DNA from 4 places in the Lysinibacillus irui genome. Region 2 is predicted to be linked to each of the others. Evidence: riboswitches for the same ligand, from Rfam matches in the RefSeq annotation. Region 2 holds a riboswitch; each other region holds the start of a gene.
The links. A riboswitch is a leader RNA that binds a small molecule or an ion and turns the genes downstream of it on or off. The one in region 2 is predicted to bind cobalamin.
Positions count from the first base shown of each region.

Region 1 (3,211 bases), 2.2 Mb from region 2:
TTGCGCATAAAAATTTCGGAACATTTCGGGGCTTACTACTTTATAAAAATCTTTACCACCAGCATTTGTGGGCATTTCAAAAGCATGATTACCCTTTGCTGGTATTTGAATATATCGAGCATGTGAGAACACGGGGTTAGGATTATGCTGTGCTTCCTTGTTGTCACGGTAATCAAAAATAGTTTTAATACCTAACATTTCAAATCGCTCTTTATCTGCTGATGTCATTTTACCAAGTGCTGCAGATCGGTAGAATAAACCCTTCTTTACAATACGTCCATCCCTTGTCTTATATCCCCCCATATCTCGGAAATTATAGACTGCCTCAAACGGAATAACCTGTGTATCTAACTGTTCCATTCACTACCCTCCCTAAATTATTAAGCATTCTTACCTTTATTCTATAGAACAAATTAAATTAATTCCAATTTTCACGCTAGGTAATAACTAACCATATAAAAATGGCTAGCCGTTAGATCAGCTAGCCTTGAATTGTTATTTAAATAACTCTGGATACACAGCTTTAGCTACTAATTCTACTGCTTCTCCAATACGTGGACCAGGACGATTAGAGATATCAGTATCAAGAGACTGTACAGCTTTATCTTGAATAGCTTTCACAGTATTCCAACCATCACGTGTCAAAATTTCCCCTATAGGATCTTCTGTATAGTTTACTGTTGTTAATATAACCTCTGGATTTTTCGCAATAACCTCTTCCTCAGACACTTGCGCCCAATTGTCTAAATCAGCAAAGACATTCTTAACATTGGCTGCATTTAATATTTCTTGCTGGAAAGTTCCAGCGCCTGCCGTATAAATATCTGGCTTAGGACTAATCTCTAAATAAACATTTTTCGGTGCTTTTACTTCTTTCACCTTTGTTTGTACTTCAGTAATTTTCGCTTTAATCTGTTCGTTTAATTCATTTCCTTTATCTTCAACACCCATTACAGCAGCTAGTTGTTCAATATCCCCATAAACATCATCAAATGATGTGGCAGATTCAATAACAAATACTTTCAGTCCCGCATCTTCTAATGGTTTCAATGCATCCTTAGAGCCAATTGTGTAAGCAATGACCACATCTGGCTTTAAGGCTATAATGCGTTCACTATCGAAATTCTGAGAATCAGATACTCGTTCGATTTTTTGTGCTGCTTCTGGATATGTGTCATACTCTGTTGCTCCTACGATTTTCTCACCAACACCTAGTGCAAATAAAATCTCCGTATTACTTGGTTGTAAGGAAACAATAGTTTTTGGTACTTCTTTAAATTCTACTTCTACACCACGATCATCTGTTACTTTGTAGGTTGTTTGTTCAGTTTGTTGCGTATCCTGTGAAGCCTCTTTATTTTTTGTATCTTCTGAGGTACCACAACCTGCTAAAACTAATATTAGTACTAGCACTGATAGCCATTGGAAATTAAATACTTTCTTCATTCTTACTCTCCCTTTTCTTTTTCATTGGATAGGATTTACTAATAAACGGTATTTCAGCTATACCTGCTTGGTGATTCATATAGACTGCCATGACAAAGCATACATTTGCTAACAAGCCTAAGTAGTCGAAAAGGATAGCTGGTACCTCTCGTTCCTCTGAAACCTTATGTAATGTACGATATGATTTTTTGGCTTCACTGCGGCAAAGATGTAAAGCAGCAGCAGCCTCTGTGCCCTGAGGTAAAACAAAACTTTGTATTTCTTCCTTCACATGACGAACATAAAAGTCATAGCGTTCGCTTAACCAAGAAAGATCTTCTTCTGTTACTGCTAGCTTTCCTCGGACTGAACCATTGACATGGTAAGCCATAGGTAATATAAGCAGCAAATCATCTACGACAACTTGTACATCCTCCTTTTTTACTGCAGCTAATGCAACCCCTAGATGTGTTGTGAGACTATCTGTTCGAATCTCATAATCAACCGTTGAAGCCTTCTCACGCATAAACGGATAACAAGAATAACGTGCATCCTTTTTCACTTGATGTACCCCCTTCCCATTTTGATAAATTCTTACATGAACGATAGCATAAAAAAACGCCGCTCCTTTAAGCAAAGGAACGACGAAAATAACATAATGATTGCCAATTACTATGACATTACCTATGTAATTTGCCGTATATCCTCCTAGCTTCCGAAGAGTTGTTATACGTTCAAATAAAGGTCGGTCTCCTGGCTTGTACAGTTCATTAATGAATTTTAATGAGCTATAAAGAACCTTCCCATCTCCTTGGAGACAGTGGTATATCTTTATAATGGCTGTACTTACAGTTGCGGAAACAGCTTCGGTTTTTCACCGAATTCCCGATTATGCTAGTTAGCACCTTTATTCTGCAAGAATATTTCATTTGTAAAGCAGTTTACCATATATTAATAGGAAAAAACAGTTGTACTCCAAATAGAAACTTTACATCCTGTACAAAAAAACACCATCTCGCTACTTTGAACGGATGGCTGCCTTATATTTCTTTTTGTGTTTAACTTCGTGCTCTTCATCAATTAAGCGGTGTGCAATAGCTATTAATTTAGAGTCATTCGTTTGATCATAAAGCTTTTTAAAAGAAATAATAATATCATAGCGAATAAGAGAGGGATGCTTTTCATCCAAACAGGTTTGAAATCTCTTAGCTAGATACGAGACAACTAAGTCTCTTTGTACTTGACCTGCTAATCCAATTTTCCAAATAGCTTGTAACGCGTTCCTCGCCGTGGCAAATCGCTCATCATACGTCACAGCCCAAATTTTCAAAAAATCCTCCAATACCCTTTCTTCTGGATCACTTTTTGCGGCTAAGGCACATAAAATTTGTGCAGCACGTGCACGAGCATGTCCATCTTTGTATGTAAGTGCTTGTACAAGCTGTTCCCATACTGCATATGTCCAATCTACGGGCTCCTGCATAATTTTCATTAGTTCCTCGTAAGATTCATATTGAATATCGTGGTCACGCTCTGTTAGATTACTAAAAAGTTGCAAAATCTCTTTTTCCATAATTTATCCCTACCTTTATTGATTCAGAACGTAATAAAATTTGATTTATGGTACACTTAACTTAATTTTTTCGCAAAGAAGGTGAGTTTATGAATAAATTTAATGCTAGGAAATTGATTTTTCGAGTAATTGTGATTCTATCCTTACTTGTAGCTGCCTATTTTATTATCCCTGTGTCCATGCCTTTACTATTTGCAGGTATAAGTGCATTTT
Region 1 covers NZ_CP113527.1:4,077,669-4,080,879, forward strand. The annotation lists gene OU989_RS20480 (tyrosine-protein phosphatase) at 1-360, opposite strand, end outside; gene OU989_RS20485 (ABC transporter substrate-binding protein) at 496-1,446, opposite strand; gene OU989_RS20490 (hypothetical protein) at 1,430-1,987, opposite strand; cobalamin riboswitch at 2,152-2,349, opposite strand; gene OU989_RS20495 (hypothetical protein) at 2,444-2,998, opposite strand; gene ytvI (sporulation integral membrane protein YtvI) at 3,088-3,211, shown strand, end outside.
Region 1: it holds a riboswitch for cobalamin, as region 2 does, so the genes downstream of both, OU989_RS20490 (hypothetical protein) here and OU989_RS09100 (ribonucleoside-diphosphate reductase subunit alpha) in region 2, are expected to answer to the same signal.

Region 2 (3,211 bases):
CGTACTTCCTGCTAGAATCGATGTCGATGAGTTAGGGGCTACTGCCATAACATAGCCATTTCGCATTCCCTCTTTCGCCACTGCCTCACGTAAAGCATTCCATTTGTCGCTATCATAGCCGCGCTTTTCAAAATAGGCACCTGTTTGCCAATCAGAGCCCTCGAATAATGGATACGCTCCTTTTTCGCTTGCTAAAGCGTTAGAGGCACGAATTGTTAGGTAGGCGATGTCCTCATAAAGCTTGTCCGCAAATTCTACAGCTTCATCTGATTCCCACTGAATTTCCTTTAAGGCTAATAAATGATGCCAGCCAAATGTGCCAAGTCCAATACCACGGTAGCGTAGGTTCGTACGCTCTGCTTGTTTCACAGGGATAGTATTTAACGCAATAACATTATCAAGCATACGTACCTGAATCGGAATTAACCGCTCTAAGACATTAGCAGGCACGGCTCTTCCTAGATTAATAGAGGACAAGTTACAAACCACAAAATCTCCAGGCTTGCGACGAGTCACGATAACATCGTCTTCTAATGTAATGGATTCAAACTCCGTTGCTGACATATTCTGGAATATTTCTGTACACAAATTCGAACTATAAATCATTCCTTCATGCTTATTCGGATTCATGCGGTTCACTTCATCTCGGTAAAACATGAATGGAACGCCAGTTTCGAGTTGTGAGCGCATAATACGCTTCATAATATCGATGGCTGGTACTACTTCACGGCTTAATAACGGATTAGCAATACATGCTGCATATTTCGTGCGGAAGGAGCCATTGCCCTTTGTTTCATCGTAGAAATCCTCTAAAGAGAAGCCCATCACTTCACGTACTTCATGTGGATCAAATAGGTGCCATTCTCCACGGGCTTCTACTGTTTCCATAAATAGATCTGGTAAACATAGCCCTGTGAAAATATCATGGGCACGTAGTCGTTCATCACCATTGTTTAAGCGTAAATCTAAAAACGTAAAGACGTCCTTATGCCAAACATCAAGATAAACCGCGATGGCTCCTTGACGTTGCCCTAGCTGATCGACAGAGACAGCCGTATTATTGAGCTGCTTAATCCACGGTAGCACACCACTTGATGCACCTTTGAAGCCTTTAATGGACGAGCCACGGCTACGAATTTTGCCCATGTAAACGCCTATACCACCACCATATTTAGACAATGTTGCGACATCCGTATTCGTATCGTAAATGCTTTGTAGGCTGTCATCCACTGTATCGATGAAGCAACTTGAAAGCTGACCATGTGTCTTACCAGCATTTGATAGTGTCGGTGTTGCAACAGTCATATATAAATTACTCATCGCCCAGTAAGCTTCTCGCACTTTTTCTAGACGATCTTCTGTTTCATCCTGCATTAATGTCATGGCAATGACCATCCAACGCTCTTGTGGGAGCTCTACAGGTGTTTTTGTATAATCACGTACAACATAACGATCCATTAATGTCTTCAAGCCAATATACGTGAATAGCTCGTCACGACTAGGTTCTAAATAGCTGGCTAATTGTTGAAGCTCCTGCTCACTATATTTTGTTGTTAAGCTTTCATGATATAAGCCCGCTTCAGTGTATTGTGCAAGATGAGCTGGAAATTTTTGATAAACATCCTTTGGTGAAACGCCACGTCGCGTTGCAAATTGATCGTATAATTTTTCTAAATAAATGTGTGCAGCCACAAATGTCCAATAGGGCTCTTCCTCATCAATTAGGCTAAGTGTTTGTAAAATCATCGCATCCGCCCATGCTTCAAATGTGGCATTGTCGTTTTTTCGTAGCCAACGATCCGATAACCTTACAAAGCTTTCAAGCTCATCCTCCGTGTAACTATTTTTTAACTTAGCTAGTTGCTGTTCGATTTGAATTGTCATGTACACATTCTCTCCCTTTCTTTCTCCAAGCAACACAAAAAGCGATCACGCAACATCTATCGGTTACGTGATCGCTGTAAAATCGGAAATGGAAATGAAGGACGTGCACACAAAGAAGTGAACAAATCTCTCGCCTCCACTTCTCAATCCCCGAAGAATGTGTTGCTGTCTTGAACATCTCGGCAGGTCTCCTGGCTCATGCTTCCTCCAAATAATCACCTTCCCGTTTTTTCAACAGTGGTCTCTTGATTATTTGTCAGCACTTACAGTTGCGGGGACAGCTTCGGCTTAAGATGACTCTTGTTCCGAATTCCCTTTTAAACCATATTGGTACCGCTTGTCCAAATACTATATATTGTGTTTTAACTCCTAAACAAATCTAACATATTGTGTTTCGTGTTGCAATAGGTGTTTCGTACCTTGCGATTTTTAAGGCAGCCCTTTTGCTCGAAACAAGCCCTAATACGGTGCAGTTTTGCGTAGTTTTTCAAAATTTCTTTGGAAAAAATTTTGTGCCTGCTGCTCTTTTTTAGGATCGATGCCAAGCAAAATGACCGAACAAGGACCTGCTGATTTGGTCAGATCAAGCGAACTTTCAACTTGTTGCTGTCCAAAAAGACGCGCTAATTCGCCTTGTAGCCCCTTTGACCCGACTGGCCAAACTTGCTGCACGATATCCGCCTGCCATGCCTGAAAAATGGGCTGAAGCTGTGCAACGTCTTCTGGATGCGCTAACACTTCTTCCCCTACAAGCGGCAAGCCATAAGTGTACCAGCTGAGCTGTTCATGGTCAAATGGTTGACGTTGTTGTATTTCCCCAAGCATCGTAATGGCTACACCTGACTGTAGCGTGGGCATATTCGATTCCGTACTTCCTGCGATTGCAGGACAGGCTATACCAGTTTCCTCAAACACCTGTTGAATACCTCTTTCATAACGTGTCCATGCCGTATCACCAGAGAAATTAGCGAGTAAAACTTGGCAAGGTAATGCCTGTGCCGCAAGCTGCTCTAAAAATGTCACACGTGCTGTCATGTAAGCTGTTAGTTGGTCAGATGCTGACACTACATCTTGTGGCTTTTCCCCAATGGCTGCCGCATTATCCATTGTCACAATGAACGTGCCCACTTTCATAGCATTTCTCATTGAACGCGACCTTCCTTACGCAAAAAGACCTTTGATAAAACAGGCATCACTACTGCAACAATGACTAGGTTAATAACAGTTGCCATAAGAATGCTACCTAATGCACCCCAGAAAAAGGCAGGGCTAATTAAAAAATAAAACGGTAATGGTGCCACAATGCCATTCAATACGAGTGCAACTG
Region 2 covers NZ_CP113527.1:1,855,788-1,858,998, reverse strand. The annotation lists gene OU989_RS09100 (ribonucleoside-diphosphate reductase subunit alpha) at 1-1,884, opposite strand, end outside; cobalamin riboswitch at 2,048-2,237, opposite strand; gene OU989_RS09095 (hypothetical protein) at 2,344-3,030, opposite strand; gene OU989_RS09090 (ECF transporter S component) at 3,027-3,211, opposite strand, start outside.

Region 3 (3,211 bases), 820 kb from region 2:
CAAAGCCCACTACGAAAATTTTCCCTTTTTGCGCCATGCTGTTACCCCTCTTTCACCTTTTCGATCCCTTTAATGGCTGTCGTTTGTGCTGTACGCTGTAATGTACCTTCCCGAAGTGTAAAGACATGTTCGTTGTATAATGTTTCATGATGTAAATCTTGTACGAGTATTCTTGCATGCTCTGTTGATGGCACTCGATACCAATTTCCTTGTGGATAGGCGATGACTACACAAGCATCCTTGCATCGTCCATTACAGCGCGTTCTTGTCGTATGTATTTCCTGATCGAGTGCTTGTCGCTGTATTTCATCTCGAATGGCTAAGGTAATTTCCTCAGCATCCTTTCTCATGCAGCTACTGCCATTGCAAATAAAGAGATGTGTTTTCATCCCCTCTAAATTCCATGTTGTCATCTTCTGTCTCCCCTCATTTGCTTTCTGGAAAAAGAAAAAACCCTCACTCTTAACGAAGAGTAAAGGTTTTGTAGAAGCCAAATAAAAACGAATAGAATAAAATACAGGTACTCGCTCTCGCTTCAACTTCTCCCTCCGAAAAGTTTGCATGCACAATCAAATAAGCAGGTTTCCTGACTTAAGCTTCATTTTACTATCGCACCTTCCCAAGTTTTCACCAGTGGTACCTGCGAATTCATCAGCTATTACAGTAGCGGGGGCTGTATTGGATTTTCACCAATTTCCCTATTATCTCGAGCTATTCGAGCACTTATTGACGTTTTATATGAAATTTATTATCTTCTTCAATTGTTTAGAAAACTGTCTCTATCATATCTTATTATTTTAAAATTTCAATATTTCTTTAAAAATTTATGACAAATTTATCAATTTTGCTCGAATCTTATTCTTTAAAAAACTAAGTTCTCCTTACTTCTATCTAAATTTTCTATATGGATATGCAATTAAAAATTTTTATATAAAAAAATCTAGCACAATTATGGAAATTTATGTTACACTTTGTCGTGAAATCTCACAACTTTATGTTTTTTCGGTGTAAAATGCTTGCCATTTTACTTAAAAGGGAAGCCGGTTTGAATCCGGCGCGGTCCCGCCACTGTAATAGGGAGCTTTATAGATAATGTCACTGTCCAATGATGGGAAGACCTATAAAGTGTTGAACTAGAGCCAGGAGACCTGCCGAAAAAAAGGTGATCGTTTCAACCTACGAGGATAGGTGTGCGGCTTAGCAGATGAGAATGATTTGCTTTTTTTAGCTATGCACTTTTCCAGCAGCGGAGAAGTGCTTTTTTATTTTACGCACGCTACATTCTTAAAAAACTAATCGTTAGGAGGAAAGCTTTTGACATTTTCATGGTGGAAACTTAGTTATTTTTTATTGGCCTTGTTAATCGTGCCAAACCGAGCCTTTGCTATGCATATCATGGAAGGCTTTTTACCCATTGAATGGGCCATTTTTTGGTGGGTCATCACGACTCCCTTTATTATTCTAGGATTGCGTTCCATTCGAAAAACAATGGAAGAAAACCCTGAAACAAAAATGCTCTTAGGGCTTTCAGGAGCCTTTGCTTTTGTGCTATCGGCCTTAAAGATCCCCTCTGTTACCGGGAGCTGCTCCCACCCAACTGGCGTTGGACTTGGAACAGTTTTATTTGGACCTTTAGCAATGAGTGTCATTGGGACGATTGTGTTATTATTCCAATCATTACTATTAGCGCATGGTGGTATCACTACTTTAGGAGCCAATGCCTTTTCTATGGCTATTGTCGGTCCGTTTATTGCTTACTTTGTTTTTAAAGGGGCTCAACAAATAGGGTTGTCATTTTCACTTGCCGTTTTCTTTGCCGCTATGCTTGGTGACTTAGGTACATATATTGTGACTTCTGTCCAACTAGCACTAGCCTTCCCTTCAGAGGTTGGAGGTTTTATGGCATCCTTTACAAAGTTCGCAGGAATTTTTGCCTTAACTCAAATTCCGTTAGCCGTTAGTGAAGGAATTTTAACAGTCATTGTGATGAATTTCTTGAAAAAATACAATGTCAGCGAATTAAAAACTTTACGTGTTTTCTCTACAAAGGAGGCACATTAAAATGAAACGTAATGTATTGCTATTAGTGATTGTAGTGCTGTTAGCCATCATCCCACTGTTCATCCAAAAAGGAGCAGAATTTGGTGGTGCTGATGGAGAAGCAGAAGCTGCTATTGGAGAAATCGATGCAGAATATGAACCGTGGTTCGACAGCTTATGGGAGCCGCCAAGTGGTGAAATCGAAAGCTTATTATTCGTCCTACAAGCCGCTATTGGTGCTGGTTTTATTGGCTACTTCATTGGCTATATGCGCGGCAAACATAAAGAAGGTTAACCAACATGTTGCTCATTGATAAATATGCCTACCTCAATAAGCTAGCGTTCGTTCATCCACTTGAAAAAATGATCTTTTCACTTGGACTACTTCTAGTAACGCTTATCATGAAAGATGAACGTCTTTCACTCATTACATTTTTTGTAATGAGTGCTTTTATCATTATAGGTGCGAAAATCCCGCTTAAATACTATATTAAATTACTATTACTACCAGCTTTTTTCTTGCTGACGAGTCTCGTATCCATTTTACTAGCTATTACACCTTCAACCACTGTCTTACCTGCGCATGTTTGGTCTTTCACGTGGATGGCTTGGACAATATTCATCGGGAAAGCAAGTGTCCTAACTGCGCAACACTTGTTCTTTATCGTTCTTGGCAGTATTAGCTGTTTATATTTTTTAATTTTGACCACATCCGTACAAGGAATTTGTTTTGTGCTACGACAATGGCGACTTCCCTCACTCCTAGTCGAGCTAGTAGAATTAACCTATCATTTTATCTTTATTTTTTTAGGGAGCATGCAAAAAATTCATCTAGCCCAGCAGGCCAGGCTTGGCTACCATTCACCTATGCAGTGGCTACGCTCTATATCTATGCTTATTGCGGCACTATTTGTTGAAATGTTTCAGCGTAGTCGAGAGCTCAACAATGCCATGCAGTCACGGGGCGGTGAAAGCGTTTATTGGCAAGAGACGAGCTCTTATAGCAAGAAAAACTGGCTAGGCATGGCCGTTATTTTTCTAGTGCTCATCGTATATGGAGGATACTTCTCATGAAAAACTGTTATTTTGAACTAAATCAGCTGTCCTATGCCTATGCTGATGGAACGAAGGCTCTGACAGACATTACCTTACACATACCTAAAGGAAAAAA
Region 3 covers NZ_CP113527.1:2,677,701-2,680,911, forward strand. The annotation lists gene cobJ (precorrin-3B C(17)-methyltransferase) at 1-37, opposite strand, end outside; gene OU989_RS13545 ((2Fe-2S) ferredoxin domain-containing protein) at 42-413, opposite strand; cobalamin riboswitch at 560-742, opposite strand; cobalamin riboswitch at 987-1,170, shown strand; gene OU989_RS13550 (energy-coupling factor ABC transporter permease) at 1,315-2,061, shown strand; gene OU989_RS13555 (energy-coupling factor ABC transporter substrate-binding protein) at 2,063-2,335, shown strand; gene cbiQ (cobalt ECF transporter T component CbiQ) at 2,341-3,114, shown strand; gene OU989_RS13565 (energy-coupling factor ABC transporter ATP-binding protein) at 3,111-3,211, shown strand, end outside.
Region 3: it holds a riboswitch for cobalamin, as region 2 does, so the genes downstream of both, OU989_RS13550 (energy-coupling factor ABC transporter permease) here and OU989_RS09100 (ribonucleoside-diphosphate reductase subunit alpha) in region 2, are expected to answer to the same signal.

Region 4 (3,211 bases), 730 kb from region 2:
AGCGGAAAATTAGCATTTGTATTATCTATGGTTATTTTTGGTGCTGTCGGTGTTTTTGCAAGGTATATTCCTTTAGCTTCTAGTGAGATTGCCTTTTGGATGAGTGGCATTGGTGCTTGTTTTTTACTAGTAATTTTTATTTATAAAAAGGAAAGCTTTGCAAGAAGCGCTATTGTCCTGAATAAATGGCCGTTATTAATTTCAAGTGTTGCTTTATGTGGAAATTGGATATTTTTATTTCAGGCGTATAAGGAAACGACCATTGCTAATGCTGCCCTAAGTTATTATTTTGCACCCGTATTGGTCATCTGTTTATCGCCTATTATTTTAAAAGAAAAGCTAGTTGCAAGAAAAATAGTTTATGTTGTTGTAGCACTTATCGGTCTTTTTTTGATAGTGCAAAGTCAGAACGCAGAAAATAGTGGACACTTAATTGGTATTGTCTATGGTCTGATTGCGGCATGCTTTTACACCCTACTAACATTTACAAATAAAAATATTCGCGGGTTAAAGGAACCACATAATACGATTATCCAACTCTGTTTAGCTGCATTTTTCCTCAGCCTCTATATTGTAGGAACGACGGGTTTTCAGGTGATGCAAATAAATTTTGCTTCTATTCTATTACTCATCGTATTGGGCATTGTCCATGCAGGTATAGGATTTTATTTATTCTTTTTAGGCATGTCACAGCTAAAAGGTCAAAGTATAGCTATTCTTAGCTATATTGATCCACTGACATCATTAGTGATCTCCACGATGATTATTGGAGAAAAAATGACGCTGCTACAACTAATAGGAGCCATTCTCCTATTAGGCTCCACATTACAAAGTGAAATCGAAAAAGTGTAAAAGGGTTTGACAGGAAGAATAAGCTGTCGTAGATTTAAAGTAATTTAATAAAAGCATTAGGTGCCCAAAGGGGAGAATAGGGAATAAAGTGAAAATCTTTAGCGGACCCGCCACTGTATAAGGGAGTTCTATAGTAAATACCACTAGCGCGTTGCTGGGAAGGTGCTGTGGAATGTTGAACTTGAGCCAGGAGACCTGCCTATTTGCTTTAAAAGGTATGGATGATGGAAAAGTCTGTAGTTTATTTGTTGTGACGATAAACTACAGGCTTTTTCTTTTTGTCTTAAAAGGAAAGGAGAAATTATCATGCAATTACTACAAAACACGTTACAAAACATCCAAGGTGCTGACATGAAAACGAGGGAGCAAGCAAGAAAGCGTATAGATGCTCTCTGTAAGCCCCCTGGTAGTTTAGGAAAACTAGAGTCCATTGCTGTGCAGCTTTCTGGGATAACTGGACAATTATATCCGCTCGTTGATAAAAAGGTCATTATTATCTGTGCTGCTGATCACGGTGTTTGTGAAGAAGGTGTAACCACGAATCCACAAGATGTTACGGTCTTTCAAACATTAAATTTCCCTCAAGGTGGTACAGGCGTTTGCGCGATTGCAAACATTACCAATGCCAAGGTGGTCACAGTAGATGTAGGGGTGAAAGAAGAGATTCCACACGGTGCAGGTGTCATCATCAATAAAATTAAGTACGGTACAGACAATATGGCAAAAGGACCTGCCATGTCTAAAGAGGAAGCCATTCAAGCAATTGAAGTAGGAATTCATGTGGCGACAGAGGAAATAGCAAAAGGGGCTAATGTACTTGGCACAGGTGAAATGGGCATTGGTAATACAACACCTAGTGCTGCTATTTTAGCTGTATTGACTGGATGTGATCCAATTGAAGTAACAGGGTTTGGGGCAGGTGTAGGCAATGGTGGCATTGCTCATAAAGCAGCGGTTATTAAAAAAGCTATTGAGGTCAATCAACCAGACCCTCAAGACGGTTTAGATGTATTAGCTAAAGTCGGGGGCTTAGAGATAGGGGCCATGACTGGTATCATACTAGGGGCAGCTGTCCATCGTAAGCCGGTTGTGATTGATGGTTTTATTTCAACTATTGCCGCACTTATCGCATATAAGCTTGAACCGAAAGTAAAAGATTATATTATCCCTTCCCATGCTTCAGAGGAACCGGGTGCTAAAATTGCCGCAGCGTTACTCGGCATTGAACCAATGCTACATATGAACATGCGCTTAGGAGAAGGCTCTGGTGCCGCCTTAGCTTTTCCCATTTTAGATGCAGCCTGCTCCATGATGAACAATATGGTGACGTTAGAGGAAGCGATGCAACTATTAGCTAAATAAAAAAGGAATAAGCCTGTATAGTTGCAATACTATTTGGGCTTATTCCCCATTCATTATGCTCGATTTAGCTTACGTAAAGGCAAACGCCATTTCATCATATAGGAAAGAATGCGTAACACTGTGATGATGGCGAATAAAATATAAAGGAAGATGTCTCCTGTAAACACTTCAAATCCAATAATTAGCCCTGCAAGTGCAGCCCAAACACCATACACCTCATCTCGTAGAACTAATGGTTTACGTCTAGCCAATAAATCTCGCACAATGCCGCCACCCGAACCAGTTAAGACAGCAGCTACTATCACAGCACTAATAGGCATATCTAGTTTCACGGCATACAACGCACCTTGAATTGCAAATGCTGATAAGCCAATCGCATCTGTGAAGTTACCCCAACGATGCCAATGCTGAATCAAATGATGAGGGAAAATAAAAAATATAGTAATCGCTGCTAACGCAATTTGAAACATCATATCCTGCCCCCATAAGGTCGTGACAGGTAGTCCAATAAGTAAATTTCGAATAGCCCCTCCGCCAAAAGCAGTTACAATTCCGAGTATATAGACACCGAATAAATCGTATTCTTCTTCCATGGCAATAATTGCCCCAGAAATAGCAAAGGCAATTGTTCCGATAATACTAAAAACCTCCCAAGCCATTCCTTTCACCCCTTCTATTAATAAATAAACTTCTTTTTATGTTAAAAGACTTTTCTTGTAACAAAATCTATGGATTTATGAGCCAAATTCAGTCATTAAACACGCTTCTTGAAACAAGTCCGCACATTAGCTTAGCGTAAAATGCGCTTAGAAACAATAGGCAAGTTTTGCAGGTACACATACAAATTGTTAAGATGATAATGAAATAAAGAAAAAGATCTGTCATGAGCGTTGATATACCAGTAGTTGATTAGCAAATTCTAGAGAGAGTTAGTTCAATTTAGATCATAAAAATCTTACTGATTGAAATGCGGGACAACGGTGAAATGGAGAAGAAA
Region 4 covers NZ_CP113527.1:1,127,320-1,130,530, forward strand. The annotation lists gene OU989_RS05325 (DMT family transporter) at 1-852, shown strand, start outside; cobalamin riboswitch at 894-1,069, shown strand; gene cobT (nicotinate-nucleotide--dimethylbenzimidazole phosphoribosyltransferase) at 1,159-2,214, shown strand; gene OU989_RS05335 (trimeric intracellular cation channel family protein) at 2,268-2,873, opposite strand.
Region 4: it holds a riboswitch for cobalamin, as region 2 does, so the genes downstream of both, cobT (nicotinate-nucleotide--dimethylbenzimidazole phosphoribosyltransferase) here and OU989_RS09100 (ribonucleoside-diphosphate reductase subunit alpha) in region 2, are expected to answer to the same signal.